DNA from 2 places in the Halomonas sp. DP1Y21-3 genome. Region 1 is predicted to be linked to the other one. Evidence: riboswitches for the same ligand, from Rfam matches in the RefSeq annotation. Region 1 holds a riboswitch; the other holds the start of a gene.
What was found. A riboswitch is a leader RNA that binds a small molecule or an ion and turns the genes downstream of it on or off. The one in region 1 is predicted to bind thiamine pyrophosphate.
Positions count from the first base shown of each region.

Region 2: it holds a riboswitch for thiamine pyrophosphate, as region 1 does, so the genes downstream of both, KUV74_RS00055 (sodium:solute symporter family protein) here and tenA (thiaminase II) in region 1, are expected to answer to the same signal.

Region 1 is NZ_JAHVJM010000001.1:204,328-208,536, reverse strand. Features, by position in the region: gene thiC (phosphomethylpyrimidine synthase ThiC) at 1-1,665, opposite strand, end outside; TPP riboswitch at 1,743-1,877, opposite strand; gene tenA (thiaminase II) at 1,889-2,557, opposite strand; TPP riboswitch at 2,639-2,792, opposite strand; gene KUV74_RS00790 (GSCFA domain-containing protein) at 3,556-4,209, shown strand, end outside.
Region 2 is NZ_JAHVJM010000001.1:40,255-44,463, forward strand. Features, by position in the region: gene KUV74_RS00045 (diguanylate cyclase) at 1-1,240, opposite strand, end outside; gene KUV74_RS00050 (hypothetical protein) at 1,412-2,200, shown strand; TPP riboswitch at 2,260-2,362, shown strand; gene KUV74_RS00055 (sodium:solute symporter family protein) at 2,443-3,888, shown strand; gene KUV74_RS00060 (LLM class flavin-dependent oxidoreductase) at 4,004-4,209, opposite strand, start outside.

The DNA.
Region 1 (4,209 bases):
CAGGGCGTTGTCGCGGCGCTGGGCGCCGGGATGCCCCTTGGCCAGGTCGGCGGCGTGGGCGGCAATCTTGTAGGTGATGATGCCGGTCTTGACGTCGTCCTTGTCGGGCAGGCCCAGGTGCTCCTTGGGGGTGACGTAGCACAGCATGGCGCAGCCATACCAGCCGATCATCGCCGCTCCGATGCCCGAGGTGATGTGGTCGTAGCCCGGGGCGATATCGGTCACCAGTGGCCCAAGGGTATAGAAGGGCGCCTCGTCGCAGTACTCGAGCTGCTTGTCCATGTTCTCCTTGACCAGGTGCATGGGCACGTGGCCGGGGCCTTCGATCATCACCTGGACGTCGTGCTTCCAGGCGATATGGGTCAGCTCACCCAGGGTCTTGAGCTCCGCCATCTGGGCCTCGTCGTTGGCGTCGGCCACCGAGCCCGGGCGCAGGCCATCGCCCAGCGAGAAGGCCACGTCGTACTGCTTGCAGATCTCGCAGATTTCCTCGAAGTGGGTGTAGAGGAAGCTTTCCTGGTGATGGTAAAGGCACCACTTGGCCATGATCGAGCCACCGCGGGAGACGATGCCGGTGACCCGGTTGGCGGTCAGCGGTACGTAGCGCAGCAGCACGCCTGCGTGGATGGTGAAGTAGTCCACGCCCTGTTCGGCCTGCTCGATCAGGGTGTCGCGGAACACCTCCCAGGTGAGGTCCTCGGCCACGCCCTTGACCTTCTCCAGCGCCTGATAGAGCGGCACCGTGCCGATCGGTACCGGCGAGTTGCGGATGATCCACTCACGGGTTTCGTGGATGTTCTGGCCAGTGGACAGATCCATGATGGTATCGGCGCCCCAGCGGATGCCCCAGGTCATCTTCTCGACCTCTTGCTCGATGGAGGAGGTCACCGCCGAGTTGCCCAGATTGCCATTGATCTTCACCAGGAAGTTGCGCCCGATGATCATCGGCTCGGCTTCCGGGTGGTTGATGTTGGCGGGGATGATGGCGCGCCCGGCGGCGACTTCCTGGCGCACGAACTCGGGGGTGATCTCCTCTGGCAGACGGGCGCCGAAGCCCTGCCCGGGATGCTGGTGGCCAAGGATGCGCTCGACCTCGTCGCTGCCTCGATAGCCATCGGCCAGGGCCTGACGGCGCTGATTCTCGCGGATGGCGATGAACTCCATCTCCGGGGTGATGATGCCGCGCCGGGCATAGTGCAGCTGGGTGACATTGCCGGCGCTGCCGTCGGCGCCACGACGTGCCCGACGCGGCGTGCGGGTCAGTTCGAAGCGCAGCGGGGCGAGTGTCGGGTCGTTGGCACGTCGGCGACCGTAGTCCGAGGTCGGGCCATCGAGCCATTCGGTGTCGTCGCGCTCCTCGATCCAGGGCCGGCGCAATTCGGCAAGCCCGCGACGCAGGTCGACCTCGACCTGGGGATCGGTGTAGGGGCCAGAGGTGTCGTAGACCAAGAGCGGCGGATTGGCCTCGTCGGCCCCGGAAGTGCGGGTCGCCGACAGCGAAATCTCGCGAAACGGCACCCGCAGGTCGTCGCGGGAGCCCTTTACATAGACCTTGCGCGAACCCGGCAGGGGCGTAACCGCGGCCTGGTCGACCTGGGCGGTCTCGGCCAGGAAGTGCGCACTATGGCGGGGTTTGTTTGCGGAAACGGGTTGATCGAGTGGCATTGGCTTGTCCTTCTCACGGCACTGGGTGCTGGCGTTGTTGTGTGCATCGCGTGAGGAAGGAGGGGGCGTCGTGGCCTGGGCCGTGAGCGCTTGATCCCTACGCTGGTCCTCACCGCGATGCCATGGCATCGGGGTTACCCCCAGATCAGGTTCAACGGGTCCCATGCGCTGCATGATCTCAGCCGCCTCTGGCGGCCCCCCGTCAAGCGTGGTGCTGATTGTGTTAGTCGCTTAGATCGAGCCCCATCTGCCAGAAGTCGATCTCGAGTCGTGTCGCGTCGGCGAAGATCCGTGACAGTCGCGCGAAGCGCTCGCCGGATACCTGGGCAAGCTGATCGTCGAGCCAGGCTTGCTCCTGGCGCGCTGCGGCCTGGAAGTCGTCGCTTTCGTACATGGCGATCCAGGCGTCGAAGGGGTTGTCGGCACCGCGCAGGGTGTCCGGGCGGGCGTTGAGGTTTCGTGCGATATCGGCGTAGCCGACCATGCAGGGGGCCAGCGCCACGTGCAGGTCCAGGAGGTCGCCGCGGCTGCCGGCGTCCAGCACGTAGCGGGTATAGGCCAGGGTAGCGCGGGCTTCGGGCAGCTCACTGAGTTCGGCCTCGCCGATGCCCCAGTCGCGGCAGAAGGCGAGATGCAGGCCGAGTTCCACGTCGAGGATGGTCTTCATGCCGTCGAAGGCGCCGCGCAGCTCGTCGAGGCTGTGGCTCTTGTAGGCCGCCAGGGCGTAGGCCCGGGAGAACTGCAGCAGAAACAGATAGTCCTGCTTGAGGTAGTGACGGAAGCTCGCGTCGGCCAGTTCACCACGGCCAAGGGCGAGCACGAAGTCGTGTGCGATGTAGGCGTGCCAGTCATCGCGGCAGGCGTCGACAAGATCGGTAAAGCGGTAGCCCATGTTGCCTCCGGTTGGTGCGGATCCGGAGGGCGGCGGCAAAGGACACGGCGACGAGAAAGGAGGGAGGTGCGCGCGCAGGGGCTGGCACCACCGCCTGATTCCCTACGCCGGTTCAAGGTGTGAAGCCACACCGCACCCGGATCAGGTTCCACGGGATCGGCGCTGGCGGCCGGTGATTCGTCACCCTGGCCCTGCGCCATCTCAGCCGGATTCACCGGCACCCCGTCAAGCGAGTCTGGATCGAGTCTAGCATGACGTCGAAGGGAGTCCACCTCGGCTTGGCAAGAACCGATCCCGATCAGTAGATACGCCGCTGGGGGGAGGAGGTTTCCACGATATCGCGAGAGTGCAACTGCCCAGATATCTGGAGAAGTTTCCGCATGGTTGAGAATGCATTTTATCCGATTGAGGAAAAGTGGCGAAGTAGAGTCCTGATTGATCAATTCGACAAAGTTTCGACGATTTTGTTGTTATTTAAAGGGATGTTTGCGTGGTTTTTCTTGGATGTTCTCTGGATTGTATTTGCGTGTTTTGCGGCTGCCTGATAGAGAATATGTGAGAGAATCTAGAGTGAAAAAAGTACGTTTGTTTTATCGATATTCTGACAGTCGTTGTGCGCTTGATGACTCCTTTGTGAAGAAGGGCAGAAAGTGACAGGTGTGTTGGTCCCGTTTTATTGGCAGCATTGGTTCGCCGAGTTTTCATGGAAGCTAAAAATGCTTGCTTTGTTCTCTTTTGAACCACCCGTGGGTCAGGTAAATGGTGCATGGGGAAGGTTTTTATGAAGGGCTCCGGGGCCGTTGTCAGTGCTCGTTTCTCAACACAATAGACAAATATTTCGCCTATCTTTTTTTATGCAAATATTTTAGAAAGGAAGACGAGATGCCGGTGTTGGCGTAAACATTCCTATTCGTCGTGGCAATGGGTGATTTAAGATAGACGTTATCAATTTTGTTCGTTCACGACCGATGTTATATCTTATGTTTGAGGTGATTAATATGAATCCATATTCGACACTTCCAGACCGTGCCTTCTGGAAAAAAGCTGTATCCGAAAAGTCGATTTTTGACATATCCAATTTGTGGTCTCCAAAGTTCAAGATCACAAAGGATAGTAGGGTGGTTACCTTCGGTTCCTGCTTTGCGCAACATATTGGAAATGCTCTTGATAGCCGAGGGTTTAACTGGGTCTCGACAGAAACTCCACCCAAGGGGCTCTCGCAGGAAAATGCAAAAAAATACAATTACAATATTTTTTCGGCCAGAACCGGGAATATATACACCACCTCATTGTTGAAGCAGTGGGTAGAGTGGGCAACAGGGATAAAAGAGCCGCCTGAGGAGATTTGGGAAAAGAACGGACGGTTCTATGATCCCTTTCGCCCCGTGGTGGAACCAGAGGGTTTCTGTAGTAAAGAAGAGTTAATGCTCTCTCGAGAGGAGACAATAAAAGCGTTTAGGGAATGCATCTTCTCATCAGACTTCTTTGTCTTCACCTTAGGGTTGACTGAAAGCTGGTTCAATTCGGAATACGGCTACGAGTATCCGATGTGTCCCGGGACTTCAGCAGGGACCTACCTGAAAGGTATCCATGCGTTCAAGAATCAGATGTATCCCTCTGTGATGAATGATCTGCGAGATGCCATAGAAATA
Region 2 (4,209 bases), 160 kb from region 1:
CGTGGCGATCCAGCTGGCTTCGGTTGGGGAGTCCGGTCAAGGCATCGGTCATCGCCTGATCTTCCAGTTGATCACGTTCGAGGCGTATACGATCGACCTCCATCTCGTTGGAAATGACACGTTCGACGGCCCCGACCAGTAGTCGGACCAACTCGATGTCGACCTCGCTGAAGGCGTGCCGCCGCGCCGACGGACTGGAGAAGTTCAGGGTTCCCCAGACCTTGCCCTGGATCCGCAGCGGTGCACCGATATAGGTCTCCAGCTGAAAGTTCTCGTAGCAGGGGTGGCCCTTGACTCGCTCGTCCTGCCCGGCGCGGTGGGTATGGAAGACGTCATCGGCGTCGAGGGTCAGCCGACAGTAGGTGTCACCGAGTGCAAAGCTGTCGCCGGAGGCGACTGGCGCATTATCCGAGGCCGCCCAGCGAACCGTGTAACGCTCCCCCTCGACCTGACTGACAAGCGCGATATCCAGCCTCAGGTAGCTCAAGGCGTCACGCAGCAGCATGTCGACGATCTCTGATACTCCGATATCGGTGCGATTTACCCCGGTATGGACATCCCGTAACAACTGGATCATCGAGCGATACTCGGAGACGTCCTGGATGATGGCGTAGAAGCCCATCACCTCATCTTCCACCAGGTCCGGCAGATAGTGGACCTTGAAGTAGATCTGGCGACCATCCTGGAGCACCAGGGAATCCTCGTAGCTGACCTCCTGCCCCGCCAGCGCCAGATCGAAACGTGGCCGGATCTTGGCGTAGGAGTCTGCATCCAGCACCGAAGACACCGGCTGCCCCATCAGCGCCTCGGCAGGCAGGCCGATGAAGTCGAGGTAGGCACGATTGTTGAAACGGAAGCAGAAGTCGCGGTCGACGTAGGCCACCATCACCGGCAGGTGGTCGGCCATCCGCGCGATGACACCGCGGCTTGCCTTCTGCCGAGCCGACAGTCGCAGCACCAGCCCACCATCGGCCAGGCGACAGCAGCTGCCATCGCCCAATTCCAGCGGCATCGAAGGCTTGGCAGCATGAGCAGCACCCCGGGAGACCCAGGCTTCAGCTACTGCCGCGGCCTCGCCAGGCAGCTCTGCCAGCCCCCGCCCGATCCAGACCTCTCCAGGCTCGCCCAGCACGCGCACGGCATCACCGACCACGTCGTGCACCTGCAACTCCGGCGTCAGGCGTACCAGCACCGTTCCGGACGACACCAATGCCTCTTCCACCCAGGCAAAACGCTCCATGAGGACATCTCCTTGCGTAAGCCCTGCCCTGGACCGGCAGCAGGTCAATACCCTGGCGGCTCGCATACCGTCTTCTCTAGCCTATGAAAAGATGCTTATAGATGCCGGATTATTTCGCTTGCCCGCTTCCACGTTATGCTGGCGTCGCCGACACCGCCGCGGGAGCTGCCCATGAACCACCAGGATCTTGTCGCCATCGAACACGCCCTGACGCTGGCCAATCGCGGGGATACCAGCTGGCTGTGCACGCGCCTGGACACCCCTGCTCCCGCCTGCCCCCACCTGAGCGTCACCAGCGATGCCGATGGCCCCAGGTACGCCGGACAGCCCATCTTGCTGACCCAGGCGCGGGACGGCGGCGCCTGCCTGGTCAATATCGACAACAACGCCAACGATGGCACCCCCTGCCTGGTCGAGCGCCTGTCACCGAGCAGCGAGACCCTGGTGCACCTGGAGGTCATCCATGCAACGCTCGCCGGCCAGCCATCGCTGATTCGCCGCGTCAGCCTGGGCAGTACGTCCATGAACCTGCAGCGACCCACGCCAACCAGTCCGTTGGTCCAGATCGGCGACGACGTCGTCGAGGTGCTGATCCAGCCGGCCTTGCGTCTGGTGCTGACCGGCCACTCCCCGGTCAACGCCGACCTGGCGCGCCAGGGACAACGGCTCGGCTTCGAGGTCATCCTGTGCGCCCCAGACCACCCCGACACGCATCACTCGACAGCGCCCCTGCCGGCAGGCGTCGAGTTCCAGCGCGCTCCCGCGGCCCCCTTCCTGCGCGGCGGCGGCGGGCACCGACGCACCCTGGTGATGGACGCCACCGACGCCTCGACCATTGTGCGAGCGAGCCGCGAGGCCTGCTGTCATGGCTATCTGGCGATGGCTGACATCGATCCAAGCCGAGCGGCAAACTGGCTTTACGATGGCTGGCACAGCCTGCGCACCTCGCCCACCGTCTGACGCCCCGTCGCTGCGGCCAAAGCGCCAATTGACAGCCATCGGAGGCGGTCCTACGCTGTGCGCATTCCTGGGGGAGCCTGACGGCTGAGATTCCGCATCACGCGGTAACCCTTTGAACCTGATCCGGGTCATGCCGGCGAAGGGAAGGATGGTTGCGTCATCTCCTCTTTCTTCCTGTCCGCCGCTCGTCCCGCCTGTCCACCGGTCCCTGCGGACAACGACAAGAAAGAGGTCTTCTTTCGATGATGCTCGATCCCACCTGGACGGCGCTGTGGCTTCTGCTGTGCGCCGCCATCTTTGCCATCCCCGGCCTGATCTATGCCCGACGTCGTCAGGGCGGCCTGGATGACTACATCTCTGCTCGCAACAGCCAGAACACCCGCGCCACGGTGTTGACCCTGGTGGCCACCACCCTGGGCACCTGGATCCTGTTCGGCCCCGCCCAGGCGGCCACCTGGGGCGGCATCGGCGCGGTACTGGGCTATGCGCTGGGTTCCATGGTCCCGCGCCTGGTGATGATCCCGCTGGGACGACGCATGCGTGAGCTGATCCCCGAAGGCCACGGCCTCACCGAGTTCGTGATCCATCGCTACGGGCGCACCATGTACGCCTTCACCCTGACGATCATGCTGTTCTATCTGTTCATCTCGCTGGCGGCAGGCCTCACCGCAATCGCCCATATGGTCACCCTGCTGGCGCCGATCCCGCTGTGGCTGACCGCCTGCGTAGTGATGATCGCGACCCTGCTCTACACCTTCTACGGCGGCCTGCGCACCACCATCTTCACCGACAAGGTACAGATGCTGGTGATCCTGCCGTTGCTGGCGCTGCTGCTGGTGTTCGGCTGGCAGGCCGCCGGCGGCGTCGCGCCGACGCTCGAGGGCCTGCAGGAACGTGCGCCCCAGTTGCTGGATGTCACCGATGCCGGTGGCCTGCGTGCCGGTCTGACGTTCTTTATCGCGGTGATGCTGACCGGCCTGTTCTACCAGGGCACCTGGCAGCGCATCTACGCCGCCCGGGACAGCAAGGTGCTGCGGCGGGGCTTCTGGATCGCAGGGCTGTTCAACTTTCCGGTGATCGTGCTGATGGGCCTGTTCGGCCTGGCCTTCGTCGGCCTCGGGCTCGAGGGAGACGGTTCGGTGGCGCTGTTCAGCGTGCTGCTGTCCGAGGTGCCGCTGTGGTTCGCCCTGGCCTTGATTCCGCTGGGTCTGGCCCTGGTGATGAGCAGCGCCGACACCACCGTCAACGCCACCTCCAGCATCATCGCCGTCGACATGCACCGGCTGCTGCCCCAGGCCAGCGAAGCCACCCTGATGCGCCTGGCACGCTGGCTGATCGTCGCCGCAGCGGTGCCGGTGACCTGGGTGGCAGCCCAGGGCTACAGCGTGCTCTATCTGTTCCTGCTGGCGGACCTGCTGTGCTCGGCGGCGGCCTTCCCGGTGTTCTTCGGTCTGTTCAATCGCCGCTACGACGGGCGCAACGCGGTCCTCAGCACCGCTGCGGGCCTGGTCGCCGGCCTGGCGATGTTCCCGTCTCCCAGCGGCGGTACCGCTACCCTGCTGGAATCCTTCCTGCTGGCGGCCTTCGTGCCGGTGCTGGTCTCGCTGGTGCTGATGAAGCTGCTGCCATCCCGCCAGGACTATGACTTCACCCGCATGGGCAGTCTGGTGCGGCGTTTCCAGAGCTGACACCGCCACGCTGACAGCCTGGCAAGGTGGGATAAAAAACAGCGGGACGTGCTGACGCGTCCCGCTGTTGTCGTTTCAAGGCCTGGCGATCAGGGGCCCTGGCAGTTCCGGCTCATCAGCGACCGGGCCGCGCCAGTCCCAGGTGGTCGCGCAGGGTGCGGCCCTGGTACTCGCGTCGAAACAGCCCGCGACGCTGCAGTTCGGGCACGACCTGTTCGACCACGTCCTCGATGCTGTCCGGCAGCGACGGCGGCATCAGGTTGAAGCCGTCCGCCCCGCCCTGCTCGACCCAGCGCTGCATCTCGTCGGCGATACGCTCCG